2 regions of the Arthrobacter sp. efr-133-TYG-120 genome follow, and region 2 is predicted to be linked to the other one. Evidence: predicted binding sites of a transcription regulator. Region 2 holds the regulator's gene; the other holds the start of a gene.
What was found. The regulator HrcA, encoded in region 2, represses chaperone genes, less so after heat shock. The targets are predictions, from matches to a motif close to TTNGCACTCGNNNNNNNCGAGTGCNAA.

Region 1 (8,208 bases), on a different contig from region 2:
CGCACTTGGTCCAGTGGACGGCCATCAACCAGGTCAAGGAACTGGGTTGCACGGAGTACGATTTCTGCGGCACTCCGCCCGCGGACCGGCTCAAAGACACCTCGCACCCGTTCCACGGACTTGGCCTGTTCAAGACCAGCTTCAGCAAGACCGTCACCGACTTCGTCGGCTGCTATGACCAAGTCATCAGCCCGCTGAAGTACAAGCTCTGGACTGCTGCGGGCGAACGTATCGCACGGCAGATCTACACCCGTCGCACGGGTCAACAGTTCTACTAGGCCAGCAGTTCCAGAAGGCTCGCAGCGCCACCCCGCCTACCGCATGTTGCACTACCCCGTATATGGAGGAACCACGCCCTTTGGAGGAACACCCGCGTGACTGACCGCCCCGACAACAGGCCCAACACGGACGGCTTGCCCAAGACGCAGCCGCTCAAGCCATCCCAGGTGCGCCAGAATGTCAACGCCAAGCGCATGCTTCGCAGGCTGGTGCAGGGGGAGAACCCTCCCACTGCCCCCATGAGCATCGTCGACCGCCTGGCGGGTAGTCCCTACGCCAACCCCATCATCCATGTGGGCGGTGTTGACGCATCGGCCCGCAAGACCATCGACTTCGCCCTGCATATGGCCGAAACGATGTTCCGCTACGGGGCAGGTGCCCTGGAAGTGGAGACCAGCATCATCGCGGTCACGGCTGCGCTCGGCTTGAAGAACATCGAAGTGGACATCACCAACCAGTCGGTCGCGCTCAACTATGCGCCCAAGGACCAGACCCCCATCACACTGCTCCGGGTTGTTCGCTCCTGGACCAACAACTACGCAGGCCTGGCCCAGGTGCACCAACTCGTCACGGATATCGTGGCTGGCGGTGTAGGCAGGTCGGAAGCGGTGAACCGGCTGGATGACATTATCCGCAGCAGCAAGCCCTTCCCACGGTGGATGGTCACCATGGCGTTCGGCGTCTTCTCTGCTGTCTTCGTCGGAGTCCTGGGCGGGGGACTTGGCGCTTCCGCCCTGGCTTTCGTCTCCAACATGCTTGTCAATCTCGTGGCCCGGCAATTGGGCAAGTGGCGCACGCCCGACTTCTTCGTGACAGCGGCCTGCTCCTTCCTGGTCACGTTCATCGCGCTCATGCTCCACTGGACCGGGGCGGACATCCCGCCGTCCATCGTCGTGGCGGGCGGCATTCTCCTGCTGTTGCCAACCGGGCGGCTCGTCTCTTCCGTGCAAGACGCCATCAACGGATTCCCCGTGACTGCGGCCGGACGATTCCTGTCCACGATCCTGACCTTCGGCGCGATCGTTGCGGGCATCGCCGTCGCGGTAGTTGTGGGTGACCTCATCGGCAGCGTCGCGATCGACGTCACGCAAACATTCCCCGAGGCGTATCCATTGTGGGGCCAGGCCATCCTGATAGCCGTAGCCGTGATTGCCATCGGCATCACCGAACAGACCCTGCTCAAACTTCTGCTCCCGACGGCGGCAGTGGGTTTGGTGGGTTACTTCGTCTTGTGGGGGGCTTCCAGCCTTGGTTTCGGAGACCGGCTCTCGCCGGCGATTTCCGCCGTGGTCATCGGCCTGCTCGCGCGGATGGTGGCGCTCAGGCTCGGAGCCCCGCAGCTCGTGGTCGCCGTCCCGGCAGCCCTCATCCTGCTCCCGGGCCTGAAGATATTCCGTTCCATGTATGTATTGACGGTGCAAGAAGCAGATGTACTGGTGGGTTCGGGAGGCATGCTCAACGCCGGAGCAATCGTGCTGGGTGTGGCCGCGGGAATCGTGCTGGGGGACAACCTTGCCCGGCCACTGACCAAGGGACTGGCCAGCAACGAGCGCCGCCGCGTACGCCGGCGCTAGCCGCGTCCGCTGGGCCGCCAAGCGGTAAGGGCCGCTAGATCTGCCCGATAGGGAGTTTCTTCTCCGCCTGGAAATCGTCCTCCACACGCCCCTGGGCCCAGTATCCGGAAAGCGATACCTGGGACCGCTCGAGCCCACGCTGCTTGAAGAAGATGTCGCGCAGGCCCTTCATGTAGCCGCGTTCACCGTGCGCAAACACGTCTACGCGTCCGGGCAGCCACTCGGCTTCGCCCAAGGCATCGAGCAGGATCGAGCTTGATCCGGCCGGGACTCCGGAGCGAAGGAGCCAGCGCAGCTCCACGCCCTCGGGAGCGGCGATATCAAGGATGTCCGCGTCGCTATCGACTTCGAGGAAAGCAAGGCCCTTCGCGTCGGCCGGCAGGGATTCGATCGCGGCGGCAATCGCCGGGAGCGCGGCGTCGTCGCCGGCGAAAAGGTACCAGTCGGCGTCGGGCGCCGGGTTGTAGGCGCCGCCGGGGCCCGTGAAGACAAGTGTGTCGCCGGGCTGGGCCGCCAGGGCCCATGGGCCTGCAAGGCCTTCGTCGCCGTGGACTACGAAGTCGATTGCCAGTTCCTGCGCAGCTTCGTCCACCCAACGGACGGTGTAGGTGCGGGTGTACGGCCATTGTTCGCGCGGCATGGTGTCGCGGATGGCCCACAGATCCAGCGGCAACTCATACTCGACGCCGGGCTGCGGGAACACGATCTTCACATATCGGTCCACGAAGCCGTTGTTCGCATAACCGGCAAATCCGGGTCCACCAGCAATGATCCGCACCATGTGGGGCGAAAGCTGTTCCGTGCGCAGCACAGTCAGGTTCACTTGGGGGCGGGTATTGCGGGATGCAGACGACGTGGCGGGCAAAGATGTCATGTAGGCAAGCCTAAGCTAGGGCAGCGGTGGAAGCTCCCAGATGACGGGATCCGCGCCTTGCATCCGGAGCAGGGCGTTGGCGCGGCTGAACGGGCGAGAGCCGAAGAAGCCCCGCGACGCGGAGAGCGGGCTGGGATGGGCGGAGGAGATCACGGGGGCGCCTTCAAGCAGCGGCTGTACGGCTTCAGCGTCCTTGCCCCACAGGATCGCGACGAGCGGACTCTGCTGCCCGGCAGCATTTCGTCGGCGGGCGACGGCGGTGACCGCCGCCGTCGTGATGGCCTCCCAGCCTTTGCCCCGGTGCGAGCCGGCAGCACCGGCCGCGACGCTGAGCACCCTGTTCAGGAGGAGTACTCCTTGGCCCGTCCAGGCCGAAAGATCGCCGTGGACCCGCGGCGGGAGCCCGAGATCGGTTTCCATCTCCCGGTAGATGTTCGAGAGGCTGCGGGGGATGGGCCGTGTTTGTCCGGAAACCGCGAAAGAGAGCCCGACGGCGTGTCCCGGCGTCGGGTAGGGGTCCTGGCCCAGGATCAGCACCTTCACGTCGGCCAGCGGCTGCCGGAAGGCACGAAGTATGTTGGACGCCGCAGGCAGCACGTGCGCTCCGCGGCCGGCCTCGGCCGCCACGAAGGCGAGCACCGAGCGCAACTCGTCCTCGATGCCGGAGAGCGCGCCCGCCCAGTCCGGCGCCATGAGATCCTCCAAGGCCATTCCGGGTAGTGCCTCGAACCCGGCGGAGTGATCTTCGGATTCAAGCTCAAATAACGCTTCTTCGCCTGCCACCCAGCCATTGTCCCTGTCCTCGCGGTCCGGGGGAAAGCGCCGGCCCTCAAGGCGGCGGGGCAAATGACATCGGTGTTATTCGCCCGTTACCATGGGCGGGGGACATTTTTCAGTCAATGCGTCGAAGGAGTGTGTCGTGGCAGAACCCGCACGGGAACCCATGGCGTCCGAAGCAACTGGATTGGTGCTCGAAGACCTGTCCGCCGGACTCCGCAGTGATTCGCCGCTCGGCGAGCGTGAACAGCAGATGCTCGCCCTGGAGAGGCAATGGTGGAAGTACGCCGGGGCCAAGGAACAGGCCGTCCGGGAACTCTTCGATCTCTCCGCGACCCACTACTATCAGCTGCTCAATGCCCTCATAGACACCGAGGAAGCATTGGCGCACGATCCTATGCTGGTCAAGAGATTGCGTAGACTACGTATGTCACGTCAGAGGGCCCGCACAGCGCGCCGTCTCGGTTCCGACGCATAGAGCACCCGCTGATCCCCCAGCCAGCAAGCAGCAAGGACAAGGCTTCACCATGACCAAATTTGCCCGGGATGAATTCGACCGTGTCCCGCAGAGCTCATCGCGGCAAGGTGTCCACAGGCTCGTCGCGTCTGCTTCCCGGCCGGCCCTGTGGCCGGTGCTGCTGCTGGGCGGCATCGCACTTGCCGTAGGACTCGTTGCCTTCCTGATCCTTCCGAAGCTTGGCTTCACCTCGTCGACGACGCCGCAAGCCGTCGTCACCGCTGACACTTCCAAGCAAAGCGCCGCGGCGCCACCTTCGGCGAACAGCTCTGCGCAGGCATCCAGCCAGCCGTCCACCCAGCCGAGCCCGGGCGACACTCCGTCCAGCACGCCGACGCCGACGCCGACCACGGCGCCATTGGACAAGACGGCGGCAGTAGCGGTCTACAACGGCACCACCACCGGTGGCCTGGCTGCGCGTGTGGCCGGCATGGTGCAAGGCGGAGGATGGCCGTTGTCCACTGTCGCAAATTGGGGCGGCATGCCCCAGCAGACGTCGTCGGTCTTCTACAAAGGCGCGGCGCAGAAGGGCAATGCCGAAGCCCTCGGCAAATTGCTGGGCATTTCCAACCTCGTGGACAGCGCGGAGTTCCAGCAGCCCGTGGTTGTGGTTCTGGGCCCCGGTTACAAATAGCAACTCGGTTACGCCTCAATAACATTGCGGCCACCCGCACCCAAGGTTGCGCTACGGCAACGTGACTGTGGTTACAGTAGTTGTGAGCTGGCCCGGAGATCCCGGAAGCCGGCCACTGCTAGTTGAAAGTGTGGGGATCATGGCTTTGGGAACCGTCAAATGGTTCAATGCCGAAAAGGGCTACGGATTCATCACCGTGGATGAGTCCGGTGACGACATCTTTGTGCATTGGTCCGCCATCCAGATGGATGGCTTCCGTGCGCTCGAAGAAGGACAACGCGTCGACTTCGAACTGGGCGAGGGCCAGAAGGGCCCGCAGGCAGAAAGCGTGCGGCTTATCTAGTGGGTGTTGCGGCAACAGAGCTGTCCTGGCCCCTCGGAGCGCGCCGGTCCCGGGTAGTTTCTCTTCTTGCAGCTTCGGCAGCCTTGGCCCTTGGAGTGGCCGGATGTTCCGCCCCCGTCGGCAACGCCAGGCTTGCCTCGGTTACGCCGAGCGGTGACGGCGTCCTGCGCATCGGCGTGATCCTGGACAATACCGGTGGTTCCGCATTCCTCAACGAGTCCGAGCTGGCTGCCGCCAAGTTGGCTGTCAAACAAATCAACGACGCCGGCGGATACAAGGGCCGTCCCGTCGAGTTGCTTCCGGCGACGGCGGCCGGTGAAGGCAGTGGCGCTAGCCAAGGGGCCGGCGCGGCGGCCTTCACCGCCGACACGGCTGCACAAGCCAAGGCGTTGATGTCCGCCCACGCAGACGTCGTCGTGGGGCCGAGCGATTCGAGCCATGCGCCCGCCGCGATCGATGTGCTCTCTCCCGCCCGGATTCCGCTCATCTCGCCGGCGAACACGGCGTCGGGGCTGAGCAGCTACAAGAATGGCGGCTTCTACTTCCGCACGTCTGCCGCTGATGCCGCACAGGGCAGCGTCCTGGCGAAGCTTGCCCGCGACGCCGGCGCCAGGCGCATTTCGGTCCTCCACGAAGCCGGGGATTACGGTACGCGCGTCTCGGGAGCGGTCCTGGACGCTGCCCGCGGCCTCGGAATGGACGCCGTGTCCAACGAGGAATTCGCGGCAGGCAAAGCAGCTCCCGCCGCGGCGGGCATCAAGTCCGGTACGCCGGACGCCGTCGTCGTGGTTGCCCGTGATGGCGCCCAAGGCGCCCTGGCTGAGCTCCTGAATGCGGGGCTGAGCGGCAAGAGCCTGATCTTGAGCGACGGCGCGATCCGCCAATACGGAACCGCGCTCGGTGCAGGTGGCCTCGACGGCGCGCGGGGAATTCTTCCGGGCGTCTTCCCGAATGCGGAGTTCCAAGCCGAGCTGACGGGCATCGACCCCAAGCTCAAGGACACGACGTACGCTGCCGAGACGTACGACGCCGTCACCCTCGCGGCGCTTGCCGCCTCAACGGCGGGCGACGATGCGGGAGGCTCGATCGCGGCCTGGCTCACCACTGTGTCCGGCGGAGTGCGTCCGGCGTCGGGCGATGCGGCAACGAAAGAACGTACGTCTTGTGCCTCATACAAGGACTGCGTCGAGGTGCTGAAGGGGGCCAAGCTCCCGGATTACGACGGCGAGTCCGGCACCATCGGGTTCGACGCCAACGGGGACGTTACCTCGTCCAATTACATGGTCTTCACCTACGGGGCTGACAACACTGCGCGGGTCAGTGGCAAAGAGACGGCCTCCCGGACTCCGTGACGGCTTGTGCCCGTAGCGAATTCCCTGGGCGTGGCGAGTAGTTTCCGGCTCTTCCTGCTTGCACTCTCCTCGGGTGAGTGCTAATTATTGATTAGCACTCTCAGGCATTGACTGCTAATCCTTCACGGCTTCGGCCGTGTGGAATGGTGGCGGTGCCTGGGGGAACAAAGAAAACCTTGCTGGGGTGAGATCCGGAGCACGCGGCGTACAGAGGCCGAATGTGAAGGATCGTCCGTCGCGGGCACCGCAGTGAAGGCACCTTCTTAACGACTGTCCCGAAAGGACTACCGCCGTTATGGCCAAGATCATTGCATTTGATGAAGAGGCACGCCGCGGTCTCGAGCGGGGTCTGAACATCCTCGCCGACGCCGTCAAGGTCACCCTCGGCCCGCGTGGACGCAACGTCGTCCTCGAAAAGAAGTGGGGCGCCCCCACGATCACCAACGATGGTGTTTCCATCGCCAAGGAGATCGAGCTGGACGATCCTTACGAGAAGATCGGCGCCGAGCTGGTCAAGGAAGTTGCCAAGAAGACGGACGACGTCGCTGGCGACGGCACCACCACCGCCACCGTCCTGGCCCAGGCCCTCGTCAAGGAAGGCCTGCGCAACGTAGCTGCCGGCGCCGACCCGCTGTCCCTCAAGCGCGGCATCGAGAAGGCTGTTGACGCCGTCATCCGCGAGCTGCTCGCCTCCGCCAAGGAGATCGAGACCAAGGAAGAGATCGCAGCCACGGCTTCCATCTCTGCCGGCGACACCGAAATCGGTAACCTCATTGCTGAAGCCCTGGACAAGGTCGGCAAGGAAGGCGTCATCACGGTCGAGGAGTCCAACACCTTCGGCCTGGAGCTTGAGCTCACCGAAGGCATGCGCTTCGACAAGGGTTACATCTCCGCTTACTTCGTCACCGACGCAGAGCGCCAGGAAACGGTCCTTGAAGACCCGTATATCCTGATCGTCAACTCCAAGATCTCCAACGTGAAGGAACTCGTTGCGGTCCTGGAGAAGGTCATGCAGTCCAACAAGCCGCTGCTGATCATCGCCGAAGACATCGAGGGTGAGGCCCTGGCCACCCTGATCGTCAACAAGATCCGTGGCACCTTCAAGTCCGTTGCCGTCAAGGCTCCGGGCTTCGGTGACCGCCGCAAGGCACAGCTCGCCGACATCGCCATCCTCACCGGTGGCCAGGTCATCTCCTCGGAGGTCGGCCTCAGCCTCGAGAACGCAACCCTCGAACTGCTCGGCAACGCCCGCAAGGTTGTTGTCACCAAGGACGAGACCACCATCGTCGAAGGTGCCGGCGACGCCGACGCCATCGCCGGCCGCGTGGCGCAGATCCGTGCCGAGATCGAGAACTCCGATTCCGACTACGACCGCGAGAAGCTGCAGGAGCGCCTGGCCAAGCTGGCCGGTGGCGTTGCAGTCATCAAGGCCGGTGCCGCAACCGAGGTAGAGCTCAAGGAGCGCAAGCACCGCATTGAGGACGCAGTCCGCAACGCGAAGGCTGCCGTTGAAGAAGGCATCGTCGCCGGTGGTGGCGTTGCCCTCATCCAGGCCGGTGCCAAGGCATTCGCCAACCTGCAGCTCGAAGGCGACGAAGCAACGGGCGCCAACATCGTCCGCGTTGCCATCGACGCTCCGCTCAAGCAGATCGCTTACAACGCTGGCCTCGAGCCGGGCGTTGTTATCGACAAGGTCCGCGGCCTGCCGTCGGGTCACGGCCTGAACGCTGCAACCGGCGTTTACGAGGACCTGCTGGCTGCCGGCGTCAACGACCCCGTAAAGGTCACCCGCTCGGCTCTCCAGAACGCTGCCTCCATCGCTGGTCTGTTCCTGACCACCGAGGCCGTTGTTGCCGAC
Region 2 (8,208 bases):
AAGGCCTCGTCATGGCTGCCAAGGGTCTGAACCATCTGATCCGAGTTGTCGAAGATGACAACTTCCGTCCGGGCGCCCGGGACAGAGTGGGGAAACTCGGCCGGACCTGTCTCAACGCTGCCGGCCTTGGGCCGCCCGTTCAATGATTCTGTCATAGTGCTGGCCTCGCGGCCTGTGCTCCTCGGGCTTGGTGATGTCCATCGATTTTCTCCGATGTCCGTCTGCTGGATGGGCGCAGGATCGTGGGCCTCGGATTGCTTTCAATCCTACGCCAGCCAGTCTCCGGGATGGGTCCGGACCGTGCCCGGCGGGGCTGCGGACGGCGGATTCGTGCCGCTTTGGTATCAACTCGGCATCGACCTCGTATCAATCGGATTGCAGTTGTCCGCCCGGGTATCGAAACGCCAGCCGGGGCCCCGGAGACTATGACAAGCTGATTCATGGGCAAAAATGCCCCTGTGCCCGGCCGCCGGGCGCATGACTCCCCCGCGCTACAGCGGCCGAACACGATCAGGAATCCAAAATCACCAGGCCAGCCGTCACCCCTCACGGCACACGCATCCGGAAACGTTCCGCGATGCTTGTGACCGCCTTGACGGCTGCCTTGTTCCTGTCGGGATGCATTGCCGATCGCACTGGACAGGGATCCACGACGCCGGTCCCCACCCCGACCGCTGCCCTGCAGACGGCCCCCGACAGCAATGCTCCGCTCGAAACGACCCAGGCCTCCAACAAGATCCCCGTGTACTGGATCGGGCGCAGCGACACGGACACCTTCCTGTACCGCGAATTCCGTGACAACCCAGGCAACGAGAACCCCATCACCACGGCGCTGCGGATCATGATGTCCCAGAAGCCTCTGGATCACGATTTCTTCACTCCCTGGCAGAACCCTGGCAGCCTGGCGACCTCGATTTCCGGTAAGAACGTGGTCACGGTCGATGTTTCCCGCGACGCGTTCAACTCCAATCTCGATGCCGGGATGGCACAGCGGGCGGTCCAGGAACTCGTCTATACCGCTACCGCTGCGGCCGCAAGTTCGGGCCTGATCGATTCAGGACAGCAGATCAAGGTGACCATCCTGGTTGACGGGCACACGGACTACATGGCATTCGGCCAGGTCAAACTCGGCGATCCGATGGTGCGCGACGCCTCCATGGTGGCGCCGGTGTGGATCATCGACCCGCAGGAGGACCTGACCTTGCCTTCCGGTCCGGTCAAGTTCAACGGCCGAAGCACGGACCCCTCGAAGAAGCTGCATTGGCAAATCCTTCGCGAGAACTCAAACGGCGACAAGTCCTCGTACCTCGCCGGGCAGGTCACTGCCTCGACCGTTCCGGGACAGGGTGGAACCTTCAGCTTCACAGTGGGGCTCGGAGCGGGCCGCTACGAATTGCGGGTCTCCTTGATGGGACCCAACGACGCGGACATCGCGACTGATACCCGTACTTTCACCGTTCGCTGAGGACGTCCGCTGATCTAGGACGTGCTGCGGGCTACCAGCGCCCCAGGATGTCACTGGCGAGCACGACGGCGGCAGGACCCGCCGTCGACGAGCGAAGCACGTGGTGGCCCAAGAGCGCGGTGACGGCGCCGACGTCGCTGAGTTTCGTCACTTCGCGCGGTGAAATGCCGCCCTCTGGGCCGACAATGAGCAGCACTTCCCGCCCAGCCCCGGCATCGGCGTCGGAAACCCCGCCGTGCCACTTCTCCAGGACCTCCCGCAGCGGACGTTTCGCGTCCTCGTGCAGGATGATCGCCAGATCGGCGGCGGCAACGGCCGCAGCCAGGCCGGAGCCGTCGACGGCGGCACGCACCTCGGGAATCCACGCGCGCCGCGCCTGCTTGGCGGCTGCCGTGGCGACAGATTGCCATTTCGCGTGGGCTTTTGCCGCCCGGTCACCCTTCCAGCGCACGATGGAACGTTCCGCCTGCCAGGGCACGACGGCGTCGATCCCGAGTTCCGTTGCCGTTTCGACGGCGAGCTCGTCCCGGTCGCCCTTCGCGAGGGCCTGGACCAACACGAGCCGTACGGCTGGCTGGTGTTCCTCCTGGACGGCGGAGGCAAGGACCGTCAGGGTTCCCTGCCCGGATTCGGCCACGGTGCCCGTGAGCCGTTTGCCGGCACCGTCGGCGATATCGACGGCTTCGCCGATTTCCAGGCGCTTGACGGTGACTGCATGCCTGGCTTCGGCGCCGTCAAGCATGAAAGAGTCGCCAGGGCCGAGCCCATCAAGCGATCCGGCAGCTGTGAAGAATACGGGGTTGCTCACCGCTACAGGTTACCGAGCTTGTCCCGCAGCTTCGCGAACATACCTCCACTGGCCACAAGCTTGCCTTCGGTGAACTGCTCCCCGCGCAACTTGGCCAGTTGGCGAAGCAGGTCTTCCTGTGCGGCGTCGAGCTTGCCGGGCGTCTCAACGTGAAGGTGCACCTTGAGGTCTCCCCTGCCGTAGCCGCGGAGATGGGTGACGCCCAGCCCGCGCAGGGTGATGACTTCGCCGGACTGCGTGCCGGACTTGACGTCGATTTCCTGGGGACCGTCGAAAGTCTCAAGCTGGAGCTCGGTACCCAGCGCCGCGGCGGTCATGGGGACGCTCAGCGTGGCGTGGAGGTCGTCGCCTTCGCGGATGTAGGTGGAGTCGCTGTTGACCCGGATCTCCACGTAGAGGTCGCCGGGAGGCCCGCCTGCGGGGCCTGCTTCGCCTTGCGACGACAGCTGGATGCGGGTCCCGGTAGCGACGCCGCCAGGCACCTTGACGGTCAGTGAACGGCGGCTGCGGATGCGGCCCTGGCCGTTGCACTCATTACAGGGATCCTTGATGATCGAGCCGAAACCTTCGCATGATCCACACGGCGCGGCGGTCATGACCTGGCCGAGGATCGAGCGCACGGCCCGCTGGACCTGGCCCGAGCCGCCACAGATGTCGCAGCGTTCCGGGTGGGTGCCCGGTCGGCAGCATGAGCCTTCGCACGTGGGACAGATGACTGCAGTGTCCACTTCGAGCTTTTTGTTGACACCGAAGACGGCTTCGCGCAAGTCGATGCGGACACTGATCAAGGCGTCCTGCCCGCGGCGCATGCGTGATGCGGGGCCTTGCATGCCGCCACCTCCTCCGCCGAAGAAGGTGTCGAAGATGTCCTGGAAGGCGAATCCCTGGCCCGCGTAGCCGCCGCCGAAACCGTTGTCGGTCCCGTTCTCGTTGCCGGTGGCGTCGTAGACGCGGCGCTTCTGTGGGTCGGAGAGGACCTCGTAAGCGTGGGTCACCGCCTTGAATTCCTCTGCAGCGCCGGCCCCGGGGTTCACATCGGGGTGCAGCTTACGTGCGAGTTTGCGGTAGGCCTTCTTGATCTCCTCGCCGGTTGCTTCCGGCGAGACGCCCAGAACGTCATAGTGACTGCTCAAAGTCGGTATCTCTTCCTTGTTTACGGTTCCACTGCGTTTCTTGCGGGGCGGTTTCCAGCCGAGGCCGTCAGCCGCCCAGAATGCGGGAAAGGTAGCGTGCGACGGCACGGACGGCCGCCATGGTGTTGGGATAGTCCATGCGGGTGGGTCCAAGAATGCCGATCTTGGCACTGCTGCCCGGACCGTAGCCCGTGGCAACCACCGAAGCCTCGGAGAGGCCGTCGTAGGGGTTTTCGCGGCCGATACTCACCGTGACGCCCCGGGGGTCTTCCGCCATGTCGGACAAAAGCCGCAACATGACCACCTGTTCCTCAAGCGCTTCGAGGACCGGACCGATGCTCAGCGGGAAGTCCACGTTGGAGCGGGCCAGGTTTGCCGTGCCTGCCATGACCATGCGTTCGTCGCGGCTCCGCTCGGCAAGCCTTTCCAGGCCGTGGGCAAGGGCGCCGGCAAGGTTCCGAAGCGCCGGCGGGCACAGGGCAACCACCGATGGCAGCACTTGCGGCATGAGGTCGAGCTGGGAGCCGGCGATGCTTCCAAGGAATCGCGCCCGCAAGGCCATGAGTTCGTCGTCAGCGGTGTCCGTCGCTGCGTGCACAACGCCCTGTTCCACCTTGCCCGAATCGGCGATCAACACCACCAGGACCTGGCGCGGTGCCAAAAGGACAAACTCAATGTGCCGGACGCGCGCGCGGCTCAGGTGCGGATACTGCACGACGGCGACCTGGTTGGTCAGTTGCGAGAGGAGCCGGACGGTGCGCTCAAGGATGTCCTCGACGTCGTCAGGTCCCTCAAGCAAGGAGTGGATGGCCCGGCGCTCGGCGGCCGAAAGTGGTTTGACCTCGGAAATACGGTCGACGAACAGGCGATAACCTTTGTCCGTGGGAATGCGGCCGGCGCTCGTGTGCGGTGCGGCAATGAGGCCTTCTTCTTCCAAGAGGGCCATGTCATTGCGGATGGTTGCGCTCGACACTCCCAGATGGTGCCGTTCAACCAAGGCTTTGGAACCGACCGGCTCGCGGGAGTGAACGTAGTCCTCCACGATGGCGCGTAACACTTCAAGCTTGCGTGGTTCGCTCACTGCCCACCTCCAATCAACATTTCAACAGTTAGCACTCAACATGCCCAAGTGCTAACAAGTCTAGTATGAGCCACCTCGTTGTTAGCATTGGTACCGCTCGCGGCGAACATGATTCCCGCGCGGTCCTGCGCAACGCCACGGACCGTGACCGATCCCCTAGCGCAAAGTGGTGTGAAGACCGTGTCTTACGACAATTGGGGCCCGCAAGACCTCTCCTCGCCTGCCAAACGGCAACTGCCTGAGGTTCCTGTTGAACGCGGAATGGTTCTCGAAGACGTCCAGTCCGGCTGGGTCGGGGCCGTGACCAGGGTGGAGAAGTCCGGAGGCATGCACATTGTGGTGCTGGAGGATCGGCGGGGAAAAGCCAAGTCGTTCCGGCTTGGCTTCGGATTCCTGCTGGAGGGACAAGCAGTGAAGCTCCTGCCGCCTGCCCCACGCCCGGCCGCCGCCAAGGGGGCGGCGCCAGCAGGCAGGACAGCATCAGGATCCGTCCGAGTCGCCGGCCAGCGGGCCCAAGTCGCCAAGGCGAGCCGGATATGGGTGGAAGGTAAGCACGACGCCGAACTTGTGGAAAAGGTGTGGGGAGATGACCTCCGGGTGGAGGGTATCGTCGTCGAGCCGTTGCATGGCGTGGACGATCTCAAGGCGGCAATAGCCGCATTCTCCCCGGGCCCGGGCCGCCGTCTCGGGATCCTTGTGGACCACTTGGTCCCGGATTCGAAGGAGTCGCGGATTGCTGCCGACGCCATGATGCTGCCGGGCGCCGCGGGAAACGTCTTGATCGTGGGACACCCCTACGTGGACGTCTGGCAGGCAATCCGGCCCAAGGTGTTGGGGATCGAGCAATGGCCGACCATCGCGCGGGGCACGGATTGGAAGACCGGGATCCTGAAGGCGTTCGGCTGGCCGCATGAAACGGCCGAGGACATCGGACTGGGTTGGCAGAAGCTGCTGGGCGCCGTCCACAGCTACGCCGATTTGGAGGCGTCTCTGCTGGGTCGCGTGGAGGAAGTGATCGATTTCCTGACCGTTCCGTGATGAATTACCTGCGTAGGGGACAGCAGTTGGTCGGCTGACCGCGTGCCAAGCAAGTATTCTGGGACAGCAACACTGCACCGATAGACACTCGAAGGAAGAAACTGTGGCAGACAACGCTCCTGACGATCGGGACGGCACCTCGGGCCAGTCCCAGTACCACGGCGTTCCTGCCAACGCGCTGCCCTTGACTGCCTCGGAAGACCGGCAGTGGGCAACCCTGGCGCACTTTGGAGGAATCCTCGGCTGCGTGCCTTCGCTCCTGATCTACCTGATCTTCCGCGAGCGTGGCCCGTTCACGGCCCAGGAATCCAAGGAAGCGCTCAACTTCACTTTGCCTCCGACGATTGCCGCAGTACTCGCAAACATCCTGGTCCTGCTCCCGGTGGTGGGAAACCTGTTCGCGGTTTTGGCCACGGCGATTTGGGTCGCAGTGACCTGCTTCTCGGTGTCGGCCGGAATCCGCGTCAACCACGGTCAGCCGCACCGCTACCGCTTCAACCTGCGCTGGATCAAGTAGCCGGTCCTCGCGGCGGATGCCTATGTAGCCTCCCGCTCCGGGCGCTGACGCCTGCCGCTAGTCCGGAAGGATCCGGCGGACCACGGCATCGGCGAGTAGCCGGCCCTTGAGGGTCAGGACCAGCCGTCCCTGGAAGGCCGCTGCGGGTTCAACCAGGCCGTCGGCAATGAGGCCTGCAACGGCGTGGCGGCCCACCTTGTCGAGCGCGTCGACTTGAAGCCCGGTGCCGAGGCGCGCCTCCAGCATGATGCGTTCCACTTCCCGGGTTCCGGCGTCGAGCGTTTCCCGTCCAGCGGCCGGCGAGGCCCCGCTACCGAGTCTGTTGGCATAGGCGGTGGGGTGCTTGACGTTCCACCAGCGGACGCCGCCCATGTGGGAATGCGCACCGGGTCCGATGCCCCACCAGTCGTCTCCCCGCCAGTAGGCAAGGTTGTGTTTGCACGCCTGTTCGGGCGTACGGGACCAATTGCTGACCTCGTACCAGTCCAGACCGGCGGCGCTGATCAGCTGATCGGCGAGTTCGTACTTCGCGGCGTGGTCGTCGTCGTCGATCCCGGGAACCTCGCCGCGCCGGATCTGTGCCGCCAGCTTGGTGCCTTCTTCCACAATCAGCGCGTAGGCGCTGATGTGGTCCGGACTGTAGGACAAGGCAGTCTCCAGGGAGATCTGCCAATCAGCCATCGACTCGCCGGGAGTGCCGTAGATGAGGTCGAGGCTCACGGCAAGACCGGCGTCGCGCGCCCATTGGACCACCAAGGGGACGCGGCTGGGTGTGTGTGTACGGTCCAGGACCTTGAGCACGTGAGGGACTGCCGACTGCATGCCGAAGGAAATCCGCGTAAAGCCGGCATCCGCGAGCAGCTGGAGGGACTCCGGCGTCACGGAGTCCGGATTCGCTTCAGTGGTGACTTCGGCTCCGGCTTCCAGTCCCCAGTGCCCGACGGCGGCCGTCAGGATGCGTGCGAGATCTTCAGCAGGCAGGAGGGTCGGCGTGCCGCCGCCGAAGAACACCGTGCTCAGGGGCCGCTGCGGCAGCCCGGAGGCTTCCATGGCCCGGACGGCGAACTCCACTTCCGAAATGGCAGTGGACGCGTAGGCGTCCTGGGAGGCGCCGCCGCCAAGCTCAGTGGCGGTGTAGGTGTTGAAATCGCAGTATCCGCAACGCACGGCACAGAAAGGTATGTGGACGTACAGTCCAAACTTGCGCGAAACGACGCCGTCGAGCACCTGCGGAGGCAAGATGCCGTCCGCAGGTGCCGGATCCCCAAGGGGAAGAACGCTAGGCACGGAACTCCCTCCGGGGCCGTTCTGTGCCCGCCTGTACCGCAGTGTTCCGGGCGGACAGCCGCATTACTTCTTGGCCTTGTCCTTGGATTCGTCGGTGGTCAGCGCTGCGATGAATGCTTCCTGTGGAACTTCCACGCGGCCCACCATCTTCATGCGCTTCTTGCCTTCCTTCTGCTTTTCCAGAAGTTTGCGCTTACGGGTGATGTCACCGCCGTAGCACTTCGCAAGGACGTCCTTGCGGATGGCGCGGATACTCTCGCGGGCGATGATCCGGGAGCCGATGGCGGCCTGGATGGGGACCTCGAACTGCTGGCGGGGAATGAGCTCGCGCAGCTTGCCTGTCATCATGACGCCGTAGGCGTAGGCCTTGTCCCGGTGGGTGATAGCGCTGAAAGCGTCAACCTGCTCACCCTGGAGCATGATGTCCACCTTGACCAGGTCGGCAACCTGCTCGCCGTCGGCCTTCCAGTCCAGCGATCCATAGCCGCGGGTCTTGGACTTGAGGATGTCGAAGAAGTCGAAGACAATCTCGGCCAGCGGCAGGCGATACCGGATTTCCACCCGGTCTTCCGAGAGGTAGTCCATGCCGCCCATGACCCCGCGGCGGCTCTGGCACAGCTCCATGATGGCGCCCACAAACTCATTGGGAGCCAGGATGGTGGCAGACACCATTGGTTCGCGCACCTCGGCGATTTTGCCCGTGGGGTATTCGCTGGGGTTGGTGACGTGCAGGACGCGTTTGTCCTCAAGCGTGACCTCGTACTCAACGTTGGGAGCGGTGGAGATGAGGTCGAGGTTGTATTCTCGCTCGAGGCGTTCACGGGTGATTTCCAAGTGCAGCAGGCCCAGGAAGCCCACGCGGAAACCGAAGCCCAGGGC

Region 1: the regulator HrcA is predicted to act here: its motif matches at 6,408-6,434, upstream of groL (chaperonin GroEL).

Annotation. Positions count from the first base shown of each region.
Region 1 covers NZ_JARVRI010000014.1:231,777-239,984, forward strand. The annotation lists gene QRN51_RS09340 (lipid II:glycine glycyltransferase FemX) at 1-278, shown strand, start outside; gene QRN51_RS09345 (threonine/serine exporter family protein) at 375-1,853, shown strand; gene QRN51_RS09350 (siderophore-interacting protein) at 1,888-2,727, opposite strand; gene QRN51_RS09355 (uracil-DNA glycosylase) at 2,743-3,510, opposite strand; gene QRN51_RS09360 (DUF3263 domain-containing protein) at 3,647-3,982, shown strand; gene QRN51_RS09365 (LytR C-terminal domain-containing protein) at 4,032-4,655, shown strand; gene QRN51_RS09370 (cold-shock protein) at 4,795-4,998, shown strand; gene QRN51_RS09375 (ABC transporter substrate-binding protein) at 5,094-6,350, shown strand; gene groL (chaperonin GroEL) at 6,646-8,208, shown strand, end outside.
Region 2 covers NZ_JARVRI010000010.1:6,578-14,785, reverse strand. The annotation lists gene QRN51_RS05755 (PhoH family protein) at 1-155, opposite strand, end outside; gene QRN51_RS05750 (GerMN domain-containing protein) at 578-1,465, shown strand; gene QRN51_RS05745 (16S rRNA (uracil(1498)-N(3))-methyltransferase) at 1,497-2,273, opposite strand; gene dnaJ (molecular chaperone DnaJ) at 2,276-3,406, opposite strand; gene hrcA (heat-inducible transcriptional repressor HrcA) at 3,474-4,487, opposite strand; gene QRN51_RS05730 (DUF3097 family protein) at 4,668-5,525, shown strand; gene QRN51_RS05725 (DUF4870 domain-containing protein) at 5,629-6,042, shown strand; gene hemW (radical SAM family heme chaperone HemW) at 6,100-7,329, opposite strand; gene lepA (translation elongation factor 4) at 7,393-8,208, opposite strand, start outside.